2 regions of the Streptomyces sp. NPDC096324 genome follow, and region 1 is predicted to be linked to the other one. Evidence: riboswitches for the same ligand, from Rfam matches in the RefSeq annotation. Region 1 holds a riboswitch; the other holds the start of a gene.
What was found. Region 1 has a riboswitch for S-adenosylmethionine ahead of thrC (threonine synthase). Riboswitches for the same ligand answer to the same signal wherever they lie in the genome.

Region 1 (7,576 bases):
AGTGTCGCGCTTTACCCCTGGAAAGGTCTAGTCCACTCACGGGATGGAGACCTTGTATCCGCATTCCGAGACATGACCGGGGCCGCGGAAGGGTGCCATCGGGGCCACGGAGGGGTGTGATCGGGGCCGAGGACGGAGCCGGAGAGGGGGGCGAAGCGGGCGCGGAGGGAGTGGTGAGGGGGCGAAGAGGGGGCGAAGTGGGGCGTTGAGGGGTCCTGAGGGAGGGGCCGTGCCGGCCCCCGGCCCCCGGCCCCCGGCCCCCGGCCCCCGGCCCCCGGCCCCCGGCCCCCGGCCCCCGGGCCCGGGATGCCCCGGGCCCGGCGTCTGTCGGTGCCGGGGGCTACCGTGCTGTCCATGGAAGAGCTGCCCGCGCGCGAACGGAGCATTCTCGCCCTGGAGCGCCGCGGCTTCCCCGGCCCCGGCGCCAAGGAGCGCGCCATACGCGAACAACTGGGCCTGGCCCCGGTCCGCTACTACCAGCTCCTGAACGCCCTGCTGAACGACCCGCGCGCCCTCGCGCACGACCCCGTCACGGTGAACAGGCTCCGCCGGGTCCGCGAATCCCGCCGCGACGAACGCTGAGCACGGGCAGGATCCAGCCCCTCCGGCGTTTGAGGAGCGGGGCCCCGGGGGCAGCGCCCCCATACGGGTCGGGTAGGGGCGGAGGGGGCGAGAGAACGTCTTGGCGGGGCGGGATCCGGGCATTCAGGGGGGAGGGACGCCCGGCCGGGTGGAGTGGGGGGTGCGTCCGGCGCCGCCCGGATAGGGTCGGCCCATGGGCAGCCACCCCGAATCCAAGGACTCCTTGCCGACTCCGGTGACCCCCGCCGGGCGCGACGCTCTGGAAGCGATCCTCACGCGCCCCGCCCGGACGGTCGTCGCACTCGACTTCGACGGAACCCTCGCCCCCATCGTCCCCGACCCCGACCGGGCCCGCGCCCACCCCGACGCGGTCCCGGTGCTCGCCGCTCTCGCTCCCAAGGTCGCCTCCGTCGCCGTCGTCACCGGCCGCCCGGCGGGTGTCGCCGTGCGTCACGGAGGCTTCGCGGGCGTGGCGGGGCTGGAGCACCTGGTCGTCCTCGGCCACTACGGCGCGGAGCGCTGGGACGCGGTCAGCGGCACCGTCACCGCGCCCGCCCCGCACCCGGGCGTGGCCGCCGTCCGTGCCGAACTGCCGGGGTTCCTCGACGGGATCGGCGCCTGGCAGGGCACCTGGATCGAGGAGAAGGGCCGCGCGGTCGCCGTGCACACGCGCCGTGCCGCCGATCCGCAGGCCGCGTTCGAGGCGTTGCGGGAGCCGCTGGGTGAGCTCGCCGCCCGGCACGGGCTGATCGTCGAGCCGGGGCGCATGGTCCTGGAGCTGCGCCCGCCGGGCATGGACAAGGGCGTCGCCCTCATGGAGTACGTCCGGGAGGCCGGGGCCGAGGCCGTGCTGTACGCGGGGGACGACCTGGGTGACCTGCCCGCGTTCGCCGCCGTCGACAAGCTCCGCTCCGACGGGGTTCCCGGGCTTCTGGTGTGCAGCGGCAGTTCCGAGGTCGCCGAGCTGGCCGAACGCGCCGACCTGGTGGTCGACGGGCCCGCCGGGGTCGTCCGGCTGCTTGCCGCCATCGCGGCCCGACTCGCCTGACCCGGCCGGCTCGTCACCGGGGTGGGCCGGGGTGGGGGCAGGGCTTGTTTCGCCCCCTCCGCCCCTACCCGTCCCGTACCCGGGGCTCCGCCCCGGACCTTGCTCCTCAAACGCCGGAGGGGCTGAAACTTCCCCGGCCGGGGCTGGAACCGTCTGGACCCTGCACCCGCAGCCGGAATCCGGCGCGAGGGGACGTGCCGGTACATCGATGCCCGTCGCCACCGACGGTCACTCCTCATCCAACGGCGACGGGCTGATGCACCGGCACGGCCCCGACCCACCCACCGGCCGGACCCGCGACCGCCGCACGCTCCTCCTCAGCCCTCCAGCGCGTGCAGTTGGTCCAGGAACCACTGGGCCGGGGGGAGGGCGGTGGCCGCGGCGGACAGGCGTTTGGTGCGCTCCGCGCGTTCGCCGGGCTGCATGGTGAGCGCCTCGTGCAGCGCCCGCGCCGTCCCGGTGATGTCGTACGGGTTCACGGAGATCGCGTCCTCGCCCAGTTCCTCGTACGCCCCGGCCTCCCGGGACAGGACCAGCGCGCAGCCCTCGTCGGAGACGACCGGGATCTCCTTGGCGACGAGGTTCATGCCGTCCCTGATGGGATTGACGAGGGCGACGTCGGCGAGCCGGTAGGCGGCGAGCGAGCGCGCGAAGTCGTCCTTCACGTGCAGGACCACCGGGGTCCAGCCGGGCGTCCCGTACCGGGAGTTGATCTCGTCGGCCACGCGCTGCACCTCGGCCGTGTAGTCCCGGTAGACCGCGAGGTCCTGCCGTGACGGGTAGGCGAACGCCACGTGGACGACCCGCTCGCGCCACTCGGGGTGGTCGTCGAGGAGCTGCCGGTACGCCAGCAGCCCCCGCACGATGTTCTTGGACAGCTCGGTCCGGTCGACGCGCACGATCGTCCGCCGGTCCGCGCCGATCTCCTCGCGCAGCGCGGCCATCCGTTCCCCGACGTCCGCCCGGTGCGAGCGCTCGCGCAGGAACTCGGCGTCCGCGCCGAGGCCGTGCACGCCGACGCGGGTCTCGCGCACCGGTGGCCGGGCGCCGTCCAGGTGCTCGATCGCGTGGGAGGACCCGCCCGAGGGCCAGGTGGCCCGGTAGCGGCCGGCTTCGGTCCCCTCCGCGCAGCGCATGAAGGCGGTGGCCCACCGCCAGGTCAGGAAGGCCACCCGGTCCGCGCCGAGCATGCCCGCCATCAGCTCCGCGCGGATGTCGTCGGGGAGCATCCGGAAGTAGTCCTCGGGCGCCCACGGGGTGTGGGAGAAGTGACCGATGCGCAGGTCGGGGCGCAGCTCGCGGAGCATCCCGGGCACCAGGCACAGGTGGTAGTCCTGGACCAGCACGGCCGCGCCGTCGGCCGCCTCCTCGGCCAGCGCCTCGGCGAAGGCGCGGTTGTAGGTCCGGTACGACTCCCACTGGCGCCGGAACTCGGCGTCGAAGACCGGCTCCAGCGGGGTCTGGTAGAGCAGGTGGTGCACGAACCACAGCACGGAGTTGGCGATGCCGTTGTACGCGTCGGCGTGCGTGGCGGCGTCGATGGCCAGCATTCGTACGCCGTCCTCGTGGACTCCGCGCCGGACGGCCTCCCGGTCGCCGTCGCCGAGGGCGGAGCAGACCCAGAGGGCGCCCGCGTCCGGCCCGATCGCCGAGAGTCCCGAGACGAGACCGCCGCCGCCGCGTCTGGCGTGCAGCGAGTCGTCCTCCTGTACCTCGTAGGTGACCGGGCCGCGGTTGGAGGCGACCAGAATCCTGTGGGCACCGTGCGTTGAAGCCATGCCTCGAAACCTAGCCCCGTCTCGAAACGCTCAAACGCGCCCTTCGGCCGTATGCGATCGGCGGCCGTCGGCGCCGGACTACGCGGCTTTGCGCGTCTGGTACTCGGAGATTTCGCTCATCGGCGGCCTTTCCTCCGTGTCCACGGAGTACGTGCGCGGCCGGAAACCGTCGCGGTCGCGCTCGAACTGGGTGAGGGCGGGGCGGATCAGGTGCCCGCGCGCCAGCCGGAGCTGTGCGGTGCGGTAGATGGCGGCGGCCATGCGGCCGAGCGCCTGGCCGTCCTGGTGGCGGTGTTTGCGCACCCCGACGTCGACCTGGGCGAGGGCGTCGAGGCCCACCAGGTGCAGGGCGTCGACGAGCATGCCCAGTTCGACGCCGTAGCCGACGGGGAAGGGGAGCTGTTCGAGCAGCGAGCGGCGGGCCGCGTACTCGCCGCCGAGCGGCTGGACGAAGCCCGCGAGCTGCGGCCAGTGCATGTTCAGGAGCGGGCGGGCCATCAGCTCGGTGACCCGGCCGCCCTGCCCGCCGCCGCCGGCCAGCGGGCGGTCGTACATGGCCTTGACCAGGTCGACGCCGGGTTCGGTGAGCAGCGGGCCCACGATCCCGGAGACGAAGTCGGACGAGAACTCCTTGAGGTCCGCGTCGATGAAACAGACGATGTCGCCGCTCGTCACGAGCAGCGACCGCCACAGCACCTCGCCCTTGCCGGGCACGGCCGGGATCCGCGGGAGGATGTCGTCGCGGTGCACGACCCGCGCGCCCGCGGCGGCGGCGACCGCGGCGGTGCGGTCGGTCGAGCCGGAGTCGACGACGACGATCTCGTCGACGAGGGGCACCTGCTGCATCAGGTCGTGGCGGATGATCGCGACGATCTCGCCGACCGTCTCCTCCTCGTTGAGCGCGGGCAGCACGACACTCACCGTCGACCCGGTGACGCGTTTGGCTGCCATGATCCTGTGGAGCGGGCGGTCGGTCGCGGACCAGGAGCGTGTGCTCAGCCAGCTTTCGACTTCTCTCAGCACCGTCTGCGGCTCCTCACTGTCTGATCACACGCTCTCATCGGCGTGCCCGCTGCGGCCAGCGGCAGATCGATTGCCGTCGTCTCGCGGTTCGGACGACTATCTCAACTGTCCTGGCCTTCGGTTACAGTCTTGAACAACGCGCATGACCATCGCATGTCCTGGATCGTCGGCGCGTATCGTGTTCAACAGTTCAACAATCAAATACCGCTCATCCAGAGGGGCAGAGGGATACGGCCCGATGAAGCCCCGGCAACCCTCCAGCCGGTCTCGTACCGATCGATGTCGATCGCGTCGCGAGGCTCCCGGCTAGGGAAGGTGCCAAATCCGTCTCACGGCGAAGTGCGCCGTGAGGAAGATGAGGAGAAAGGGCCTCGCCTCCATGGCTGCGCAGACAGTTGCAAGCACCACGAACTCCGCGGACGCGGTAGACCTCGGACCGGCCGCGGCGCTTTCCTGCCGCGAGTGCGGACACCGCGTCCCGCTCGGTCCGGTCTTCGCCTGCGAGGAGTGTTTCGGCCCGCTGGAGATCGCCTACGACTTCTCGGCCTACGACACCGAAGAACTCCGCAAGCGCATCGAAGCGGGACCCGCGAACATCTGGCGCTACGCGCCGCTGCTGCCCGTCCCCGCGGACGTGGCGGACAAGCCGAACATCAACCCCGGCTGGACCAAGCTCGTCCGGGCCGACAACCTGGCCCGTGAGCTCGGCGTCGACGCCGGAAAGCTCTTCGTCAAGGACGACTCCGGCAACCCGACGCACTCCTTCAAGGACCGCGTCGTCGCCCAGGCCATCGAAGCGGCCCGCGCCTTCGGATTCACCACCCTCTCCTGCTCCTCCACCGGCAACCTCGCCGGAGCGGTGGGCGCCGCGGCGGCCCGTGCCGGCTTCCGTTCCTGCGTGTTCATCCCGCACGACCTGGAGCAGGGCAAGGTCGTCATGGCCGCGGTCTACGGCGGCGAGCTCGTCGGCATCGAGGGCAACTACGACGACGTGAACCGTTTCTGCTCCGAGCTGATCGGGGACCCGGCCGGCGAGGGCTGGGGCTTCGTCAACGTCAACCTGCGGCCCTACTACGCCGAGGGCTCCAAGACCCTGGCGTACGAGATCTGCGAGCAGCTCGGCTGGAAGCTCCCCGACCAGCTCGTCGTGCCGATCGCCTCCGGCTCCCAGCTCACGAAGATCGACAAGGGGCTCCAGGAGCTGATCAAGCTCGGCCTCGTCGAGGACAAGCCGTACAAGATCTTCGGCGCCCAGGCCGAGGGCTGCTCCCCGGTGTCCGTCGCCTACAAGGCCGGCCACGACGTCGTACGGCCGCAGAAGCCGGACACCATCGCCAAGTCGCTCGCCATCGGGAACCCGGCGGACGGCCCGTACGTGCTCGACATCGCCCGGCGTACCGGCGGTGCGGTGGAGGACGTGAACGACGAGCAGATCGTGGACGCGATCAAGCTGCTCGCGCGCACCGAGGGCATCTTCGCGGAGACGGCGGGCGGTGTGACCGTCGGTGTCACCCGCAAGCTGATCGAGAACGGCCTCCTGGACCCGGCCCTCACCACGGTCGTGCTGAACACCGGCGACGGCCTCAAGACCCTGGACGCGGTGGCCTCCGACACCGGGCTGACCGCGACCATCCGCCCGAACCTCGACTCCTTCCGAGAGGCTGGCCTCGCATCATGAGCGTCAACGTCCGCATCCCCACCATCCTGCGCACCTACACCGGTGGCGCCGCCGAGGTGACGGCCGAGGGCGCGACCCTCGCCGAGGTCATCAGCGACCTGGAGAAGAACCACACGGGCATCGCCGCGCGCGTCCTGGACGACCAGGGCAAGCTGCGCCGCTTCGTCAACGTGTACGTCAACGACGACGACGTGCGCTTCGAGCAGGGACTGGAGACGGCGACTCCGGACGGTGTCGGCGTTTCGATCATTCCGGCCGTCGCCGGAGGCTGATCGTTACCCTCGGTAATGCCGAACACATTGCGTTCACAGAATTGCCCCCTCCGTGAGACAAGCGGAGGGGGCAATTCTGTAGGGTTGAACGCGCTAGAGTTGGGGAAGTCGCTTCAATTTTGATGTTGGTTTCATGCCGGGCGCATATGAGTGACCGTTCTCCGGGCGACAAGAAGTAGCCAAAGTGACTCACCTTTTTGGGCATTTTATGGCATTTGCGGGGCCCGACTTGCCCTGAATCCTTGCACATTCTCCGCATATCATTGATCGGCCATGCCCAGAATTCTCGTCCGATTGACCTGTTGCAGAGGGCAGTTGGACAGATACATTCAGCCGCGGTCGACGCGTTCCGGCGCACACCCCCAACCGTTGGGGGGTGAGGTCTGACCCGGATCCGCGAAGTGCGGATCTGTGCAAGGGCCAGTAATAGGGGAGTTAGGCATGGCTCAGGGCACCGTCAAGTGGTTCAACGCGGAGAAGGGGTACGGCTTCATCGCGGTCGACGGTGGTGCGGACGTCTTCGTGCACTACAGCGCGATTCAGATGGACGGCTACCGCACCCTTGAAGAGGGTCAGCGAGTGGAGTTCGAGATCTCGCAGGGCCAGAAGGGTCCGCAGGCGGACATGGTCAAACTCGCCGTTTGATCGGGCGCGAACGACCACCGACTCACTCACGCACGAGGGGCCCGCATCCCACCAGGGGTGCGGGCCCCTCGTGCGTCCTCGGTCGGCCTCCCGCCCCGCGTACGCCCGCGCGCCCCGGTGTGGACCCGTGCGGGGACTGGGTCGGGGGGCTGTTTTCGTGAGAGGCGCTCGCGCCCGCCCGTCGCCCGACCGCCACCCCTCGATGAGCTCGCTTTCGCGAGCGCACCTTGCACTCGACGGGGTCGAGTGCTAATCATTGGCGTTAGCACTCTCCCAGTGAGAGTGACAGAACTTGGATCGGGCCGGCGAGGCTCGCGGGCCTGTGGGGCAAGGAACCACAGGGCACGAGGGCCGTCCGTCGCGGGCGCGGGCGCGATCCGGAGCAATCCACCCCGTCCGGGAGGACCACTTCACATGGCCAAGATCATCGCGTTCGACGAGGAGGCACGGCGCGGCCTCGAGCGCGGCATGAACCAGCTCGCGGACGCCGTCAAGGTGACGCTCGGCCCCAAGGGTCGCAACGTCGTTCTCGAGAAGAAGTGGGGCGCCC
Region 2 (7,576 bases), on a different contig from region 1:
GCACCTCGACGGCGGCGGGCTCCACCCGCAGCGCGTCGGCGATCTCCGCGGCCGGAGCCGCGTCCGCCACCTCGGCGGCCGGGGCCGTCCGCGTCCTCACGGTCGTCACATTCGTCTCGCCGCTCATGTCGCCGTCTCCCTCCGGAACCGGGCCCGCACGTCGCGCAGACCGTTCCGCGCCTTCTGCAACGGAGTCGGCGGCAGCGTGCGCAGGGCGCCCCGCGAGTAGTGCCGCTCGACGTAGAACTGGATGACGGACACGACGCTGGTGAGGATCAGGTACCAGGCGGTGGCGACGAGGAGCAGCGGTACGATGTCGCCGGGGTAGGTGCTGCCCATGCTCTGCACGGAGCCGAAGAGGTCCAGCAGGGACACGTAGAAGACCAGCGAGGTGCCCTTGATCAGGCCGATCAACTGGTTCACGTAGTTGGGGGTGATGGAACGCAGCGCCTGCGGGAAGACGATCTTCGCGAACTGGTAGCGCTTCGGCAGACCGAGGGCGGAAGCCGCCTCGTGCTGGCCCTGGTCGACGGAGAGGATGCCGCCGCGCACCACTTCGGAGGCGTAGGCCGCCTCGTTCAGGCTCAGTCCGATGACGGCGACGGCCATGTCGGTCGCCAGACGGGACTCGTCGAAGGTGAAGAAGGCCGGCCCGAACGGCACTCCGACGCTCAACGTCTGGTACAGCGCGCTGAAGTTGTAGAGGAAGAGCAGGACCACGATCAGCGGCACCGAGCGGAACAGCCAGGTGTAGACCCAGCTCACCGCGCGCAGCACCGGGCTCCTGGAGAGCCTGGCCAGGGCCAGCAGGACGCCGCCGAGCAGGCCCAGGATCGCACTGCAGAAGGCGACTTCGAGGGTGATGAGCAGGCCGTCGAGAATGGTCGGGCGCAGGAACCAGTACTGGAAGCGGTCCCACTGGTAGACGGGGTTGGTCACCAGTCCGTGGGCGATCTGGGCGACGAGCACGAGCACGACGGCCGTGACGATCCAGCGCCCGGGCCGCCGGAGCGGAATGACCCGCTGGGCCGCCGGACGTTCGGACGCGGCGGAGAAGTCGTTGCGAGGGATCGCCTCGGCGGGCGGTGCTGATCCGAAAGACACAGCGGCGCCGGGAGGTTGACTCATGGAGAACTCCAGCGGATTCGGACACCCCGGACCACGGAGCGGCGGCGCACCGCCGAGCGGGACGGCTCGGTACACGGCGATGCGCGGGCCCTGTGGGACGAGGGCTGGACGGGGAAGGGGCGTTTCGCGACAGCGGTGATCGCCGAGGGCCCGGTGGAGCCGGTCGGCGCGTGGTCGTCAAAGACCTGGCGGAACCCTCAACTCGCGATCGCCGCAGGCTCGGAGGAACCGTCGGTTCGTGATCGCGAAGAATGCGGACGAGCCGTCGGTTCGTGAGCGCCGACGAGGAGAACGCCGACGGCTCGGATGAGCCGCGCGTTCATGGTCGTCGAGGACTCGGAGAGGCTGTCAGCCTTGGCTGAGGGAGCGACAGCTGCCCTTACACAGGGCGCTGTTGACACGCAGCAGGTCCACGGCACGGTCGGCGCAGAGCACATTGCGGCCGAGGCGCCGCCATGCGGCCGTCCCGTCAGCTCCGTGCATCGCCGTCACCATTTCTTCTCCGGCCGAAAGGCATCCTGTGGTGCGCCGCAGGTTAGGCCTGTCCGGAAAACAAAGTCAATGCGGGTGACCACCAGGTGAGACCGCGCTTACGGCCTTCTTGACGGCGCAACTTGGCGAATCGAGACTGGCATGGACGGTCACGATTGTCAGCGCCACGGTACGGGTAGACCCCGCTCCAGTGGTCATCGGCCCCGGCCCGCTGACAGGCAACCCTTCCACCGCGACGGGGTGCCCCGGGTGACGACCGGGTCCCGCCGGCGCGGCGGGGCAAGCGTGGTCTCGCGTCTCGCGAGCCCTGAGCCAGGACCGGTGGGAATTGCCCAAGAGCGGTTTGACGAGGCGCTTGCACATCGACCTCCTGCGCGTCTCCAGCGCTTACTGATCCGCGGCCGGTCCGTTCGATCCGGACCGGCGCGACAAGCGCAATCAATCCGCATCCCGGCCGCCGATGCCCACAAAGCGGCGGTGGCTTCCGTCGTCCCCCAGGGAGAGTCATGCCCGAGACAGCTTCGCGCACGTCCAGCACAGCCAACTCACGCCCCTGTGACCAGATTCCGCTCCCCTCGGCCCTTCGGCTCAAGCCGACGACGACCTCGTCCGCACTCCCCCACCGCGTCGACAGCCGCATCGGCGTCGGTCTCGCCGGCGGCTTCTACCCGGCTCCGCACCGCTACGAGCTGTATCTGTCGCACAGTTGTCCGTTCTCGCTGCGTATCGCCATCACGCTCGGACTGCTCGGTCTGCGGGACTCGGTCGCCACCACACTCCTGGCGGACCCCGCGCGGACACCCGACGCCTTCGCCTCACTGCGCCGCGCCTACGAGGCCACCGAGCATCACTTCGACGGGCCGCTCACGGCGCCCGCCCTGTGCGACCGGTGGAGCGGACGCATCGTCAGCAACCACCCGCCCGCCATCCTCCGCGATCTCGCCGGGCTGCTCTCCGGTCACACCACGACGTGCCCGTCCACGCTCCGTCCTCCGTCCCTGACCGTAGAGATCGATGCCCTCCGCGATCTGCTGGACCGCGATGTCACCGCGTCCGCCGCGCCGTCGGAGCTCGGGGCGGCCCTGGACCTGCTGGACTGCCAACTCAGGGGAAGCGCCTACGTGTTGGGCGACTTCCTCACGGCGGCGGACGTGGACGTGTGGACGGCGCTCACCGGTCTCGGCCGGTCCCGCGCCCTCGGCTCACGCCCCCGGCTCCTGGACTACGTACGCCGTCTCGGTGATCACCCGGCCTTCCGGCACGCGCACGACGTGTTGCCGCTCGCGACGGAGGTCTGACGCTTCCGGCGGAAGCGTGCGCGCCGGGCAGGTGGGTGGTTCTCGTACGAACGGCAAGCGCCGTTCCACGGCCACCGGCCCGGCCCTCGGAACAGTCCCACACGCGGAACAGTCCCTCACACGGACCGGTCACCCGCCCTGACCGGTCACTCGCGCGCACCGGTCCCGCGCCCGGACCGGTCACTCGCGCGGAACCAGCAGGATGCTGACACCGTTCACCGTGGAGGTCCACCGGCGGCCCTGCTCCAGGGCCTCGCGCCCCGGACCGAGAATCCGCTCCTGGAGCACCACCGCCGAGTCGCGGAGTTCCTCCCACGGCTCAGTCGTCTCGAAGGCACGCCGGGACCGCTCCACGGAGCCGACCAGAGAGCGGCAGGCCGCTTCCACGTCGGGGACGTTCTGGCCGGCCGATCCGACGCCCTCGAGCGACCACGTCATCCACAGGTGGCCCATGCCATCACTCTGTCCCATCACCGGAACCGACGCATTCCCAGCGCGCGGAGCTCGCGCCGAGCGGGTCCACCGCTCCGGTACCGCAGGGTGCGTCAGCCCGTTGCACGGCCGCATCCGAACCGGCCGTCACCGGCATCGCCCCCGGCCCTTGTCACACTGTCCGCACCACCACCCAGGAACGGGTCGACGGGCCGTGAGGCGCCGACCCGCGCGCAGGCGACCCCGACGGAAGTGAGCAATCCTGGCGAAAGCCGCCTCATCAGGGCGTGCCTCGAAGGACCCGGTCCAGGCAGGCGTCTCCATGAAACCCGCACCGCCCCTTCTCCGGCCGCTTCCGCGGCGGCCTTCACCGGTGTCGGGTCCGCCCGCGTCCGGTGGATCCGCCGGGTCCCCGCGGCTGGGCCGGCTGGACGCCCTGCGGGGGATCGCCGCGCTGCTCGTGGCGGTGGACCATTCCTCGTACTCCTTCTTGGCGGAGTTCCGGGCGCAGGTGATGCCCCAGATCGACATCGGCCGGTACGGCGTCATGCTGTTCTTCCTGGTGAGCGGTTACGTCATTCCCGCCTCGCTCGAGCGACGGGGCTGTGTCAGGAGCTTCTGGATCGGGCGGGCGCACCGCATCTATCCGCTGTGGGCCGTGGTGGTGGGCTCGGCCCTGGCGCTGAACCTGGTCGGCGTCGCGCATCTCGGCACTCGCTTCGAGGGGCGGAATCCCGTCACGGTCGCCGTCGCGCACACCACCCTGCTCCAGGAACTGCTGGGCACGCCGAGTGTCGTCCTCGTCCTGTGGACCCTGTCGTACGAGCTGGCTTTCTACCTACTGGTCGTCGCCCTGTTCACGGTCCGGCTCCACCGGCGCTCGGCGACCGTCTCGGTGGCGCTGGGAGCGCTGGCCGCCGTGAGCGCGACCGCGGCGTTCGTGCCACCGGCGTCCGCGCTGACCTCCGCGGTCGGCGCGGGGCCGCTCGTCGCGCTCGCCGCCACGGCGCTGGTGTTCGCCGTCCTCTGCGGGAGTTCCGGGAGGTCCGGGCTGCGGCTGCCGGGGGCCGTGGCGGGAGGCGTGCTCGCGCTGGTGCTGGTCTCCTTCAACGGCACCGTTCCGCTCTGGGAAGGCCTCGTGATCCTGGCCGTGATGTTCCTCGGCACCGCGATCCAGCGGGCGGAGAGCGGGGAGAGCACCTGGCCGCGCGCGGCCCGCACCGCCGTCGCGGTGGTGATCTGCGCCGTGGGGAGCGCGTACGCGTACGGCGACACCGCTCCGTTCGCACGGCGCGGCTGGATCACGGCCTTCGTGCTGGCCGTGCTCACCTTCGGCGCGGCCCTGGCGCTGCGCCGCCGAAGGATTCCCCGCGCGCTGACCTGGCTGGGGACGGTCAGCTACTCGGTGTACCTGGTGCATCCGGTCGTGCTGGCGATGAGCGACGGCGTGATCGGCCGGTCCCGGCGCGACAGCCCCGTACTCGAAGCGGTGTTCTTCGCCGTGCTGCTGCCGTTGTGCGCGATGACCCATCGCTTCGTCGAGGTGCCGGGTCTGGCCCGCGGCCGGGAGCGGATCCGTCGCATCGGCCGAGGATCGGACGGCAACCTTTTCGCTTCCGGCGGCGACTGACGGGTACACCACCGGCTCGATCCTCCGAACGGATGCGCATGAAGGAAACGAGGCAGCCCGCGCGACGGCGACGCGGACGTCGGCCGACGCCGCGGGCCGTCACCCCGGTCGCCCTGGTCGCGGTCGGTGCCCTGGTCTGTCTGGTCGTGGCGTTCCGGCCCGACCACCGGGCCGCCACGGGAGACAGCGCGGGCTCGCCGGCCGCCGGTTCCCGCGGGACGGCCACTCCCGACCGGGAATCTTCGACCGGATCGACGTCACCCCGGGCGCCCCGGTCGCACAGCCCTGCCGCCTCACCGACCGCGACGGCCCGCCCCTCCACCGCGTCGGCGCGGCCATCGGCCTCGAACACCTCCCGCACCACGCCGACGACCGCCTCGCTGTCGGGACGGATCCGTCCAGGTGTCGACCACCGGGGTGTGGCGACCATGTACGACGCGGGGAACGGCGACGGCGCATGCTCCTACGGTCCGACCGACGACGTCATGACCGCGGCGATGAACCACACCGACTACGAGACGTCCAAGGCGTGCGGGGCCTACGTGCGGGTGCGCGCCGGCGGTGGCGCGAGCATCACGGTCCGGATCACCAACGAATGCCCGACGGGCTGCACCCCCGGCCAGCTCGATCTCAGCGCCCAGGCGTTCGCCCGGCTCGCGAACCCGGTGGCCGGCCGGATCCCGATCACGTGGAAACTGCTCAGCCCCGGCGACGCCGGCACGGTCGCCCTGCGCTACAAGACCGGGTCGAGCCGCTACTGGTGCGCGCTCCAGGTGATCGGTCACCGGAATCCGCTGGCCCGGCTCGAACTCCGCTCCGGCGGCGCATGGCGGCCACTTCCTCGCACCGACTACAACTACTTCCTCGCCGAGGACGGCGGCGGCTGCGGCGGCGCGATCCGGATCACCGACATCTACGGTGAACGGCTGACCGTCGACGGCATCGCGCTGCGACCCGACGCCGTGCAGACGACCCGGCTCCAGTTCGCGCGCCACTGACCCGTCCCGCCCCACCCCGTTCCGTCGCGTTCCAGCGAGCGCGTCCCCTCGCGCCCCCTCGCACCCCGGCTCGCGCCGGAGCGCACCCGGGCGCTCGGACGCACTCGGACGCACTCGGAGCGTGCCCTGGGCGAAGACTCCTTCTCCGGAACGGTCGCCCTGCCGGACCGGCTACTCCGCGCGCCTGCCGCAGGCCACGCCCTCGGCGGGCGGTCCCGGCGGGGAGGGAACGGTGACCGAGCCACCGCCCGCGACGACAGCGGTCGCCGGCTCGGCGGGTGCCGGTTTGCGGAGCAGCAGCAGGGCCGCGTCGTCGTGCAGTCTGCCGCCCACATGGGCCTGGAGCTCGGCGTCGAGCGCGGCGAGCGTGGAGGCCGGCTCGTCGGACACGTGCCGGGCGAGTCCCTCGGCGAGGGCGTAGAACTCCCGGCCGTGGTCACGCGCCTCGGTGACCCCGTCCGTGTACAGCAGGAGCTGATCGCCGTCCGCCAGGGGCAGCACCTGGAGACTCGGGGTCTCCCCCGTCAGGGCCCGCAGCCCGAGCGGCGGAGCGGGATTCACGGGGTCGAACGACACGACGCTCCCGGACGCCCTGACGTGCAGCGGAGGCGCGTGTCCGCAGTTCACGACCTCCAGCCGGCCCGGTTCCGGGTATCCGGCGACCACGGCCGTCACGAAGTCGTCGTAGCCCAGGTTGCGCGCGAGACTCCGTTCGATCCGGGCCACGACGGTGAGGAGGTCGGGCTCGTCGTAGGCCGCTTCGCGGAAGACTCCGAGCACGAGCGCGGCGGTACCCACGGCCGGCAGGCCCTTGCCCCGGACATCACCGATGATCATGCGGACTCCGTACGGCGTCGGCACCAGCGCGTAGAGATCCCCGCCGATCCGGGCCTCGGCCGCGGCGGCGCTGTAGCGGACGGCCACCTGGAAGGGTCCGACACTCGACGGTATGGGGGCGAGCAGCGCGTGCTGGGCGGCCTCCGCGACGGAGCGGACGGCCGCGAGGACCCGTTCCCGGCGCCAGCGCAGCGCGCTGGCCAAGGCGCTCGCCCCGGTGACGGCCCCGAGGGCGGACAGGACGGCGAGAAGCTCGGCACCGGGAACACCGTCCCGGGCACCCAGCAGCGCGCTCAGCACCGCGGCCAGGACTCCGACGCACAGCACGCCGAGCGGCCGGCTGGTGGTGGCCGCCAACGCGGGTCCGGCTGCCAGCAGCGGCAGCCAGATCACCCCCGCTCCACCGGCCAGGTCGATGAGCACGACGGCTCCGACGACCAGTAAAGGCAGCACCGAGGTGCCGAAGGCGAGGTGGGCGGCGCGCTTGCGGGCCGCCGCTCCGGAACCGACGCCCCGGCTCCAGAACATCCTTTTCGGCCAGTGCTCGCTACCGTGCTCTCGGGCCTGACTCATCCTCGCCGCAGTCCTCACCTGGGTTCACTGAAATGTCCGGTTGGTCTAGGAAAGACGTTCGAGACCTGATCCACAAGCGCGGGGATTTCAAATAGTGAGCGACAGGCTCCTGGTCACCCGGTTCGCGGTCGGAATCAGTCGCGTGAGGACGTCGTCGAGCCGGGACAGTCGCTCGGCGGGGAGCGAGA

Region 2: linked by a shared signal. The riboswitch ahead of ACIQ7M_RS17795 (putative leader peptide) and the one ahead of thrC (threonine synthase) in region 1 are both predicted to bind S-adenosylmethionine.

The regions. Positions count from the first base shown of each region.
Region 1 is NZ_JBIWFK010000007.1:184,766-192,341, forward strand. It holds gene ACIQ7M_RS20730 (DUF3263 domain-containing protein) at 355-582, shown strand; gene otsB (trehalose-phosphatase) at 776-1,630, shown strand; gene ACIQ7M_RS20740 (trehalose-6-phosphate synthase) at 1,948-3,408, opposite strand; gene ACIQ7M_RS20745 (glucosyl-3-phosphoglycerate synthase) at 3,487-4,431, opposite strand; SAM riboswitch class I at 4,637-4,793, shown strand; gene thrC (threonine synthase) at 4,811-6,109, shown strand; gene ACIQ7M_RS20755 (MoaD/ThiS family protein) at 6,106-6,381, shown strand; gene ACIQ7M_RS20760 (cold-shock protein) at 6,823-7,026, shown strand; gene groL (chaperonin GroEL) at 7,441-7,576, shown strand, end outside.
Region 2 is NZ_JBIWFK010000006.1:150,488-158,063, reverse strand. It holds gene ACIQ7M_RS17805 (amino acid ABC transporter ATP-binding protein) at 1-25, opposite strand, end outside; gene ACIQ7M_RS17800 (amino acid ABC transporter permease) at 124-1,128, opposite strand; SAM riboswitch class IV at 1,768-1,912, shown strand; gene ACIQ7M_RS17795 (putative leader peptide) at 1,949-2,014, shown strand; gene ACIQ7M_RS17790 (cell envelope biogenesis protein OmpA) at 2,127-2,918, shown strand; gene ACIQ7M_RS17785 (hypothetical protein) at 3,099-3,389, opposite strand; gene ACIQ7M_RS17780 (acyltransferase family protein) at 3,724-4,980, shown strand; gene ACIQ7M_RS17775 (expansin EXLX1 family cellulose-binding protein) at 5,013-5,978, shown strand; gene ACIQ7M_RS17770 (PP2C family protein-serine/threonine phosphatase) at 6,150-7,388, opposite strand; gene ACIQ7M_RS17765 (IclR family transcriptional regulator) at 7,476-7,576, opposite strand, start outside.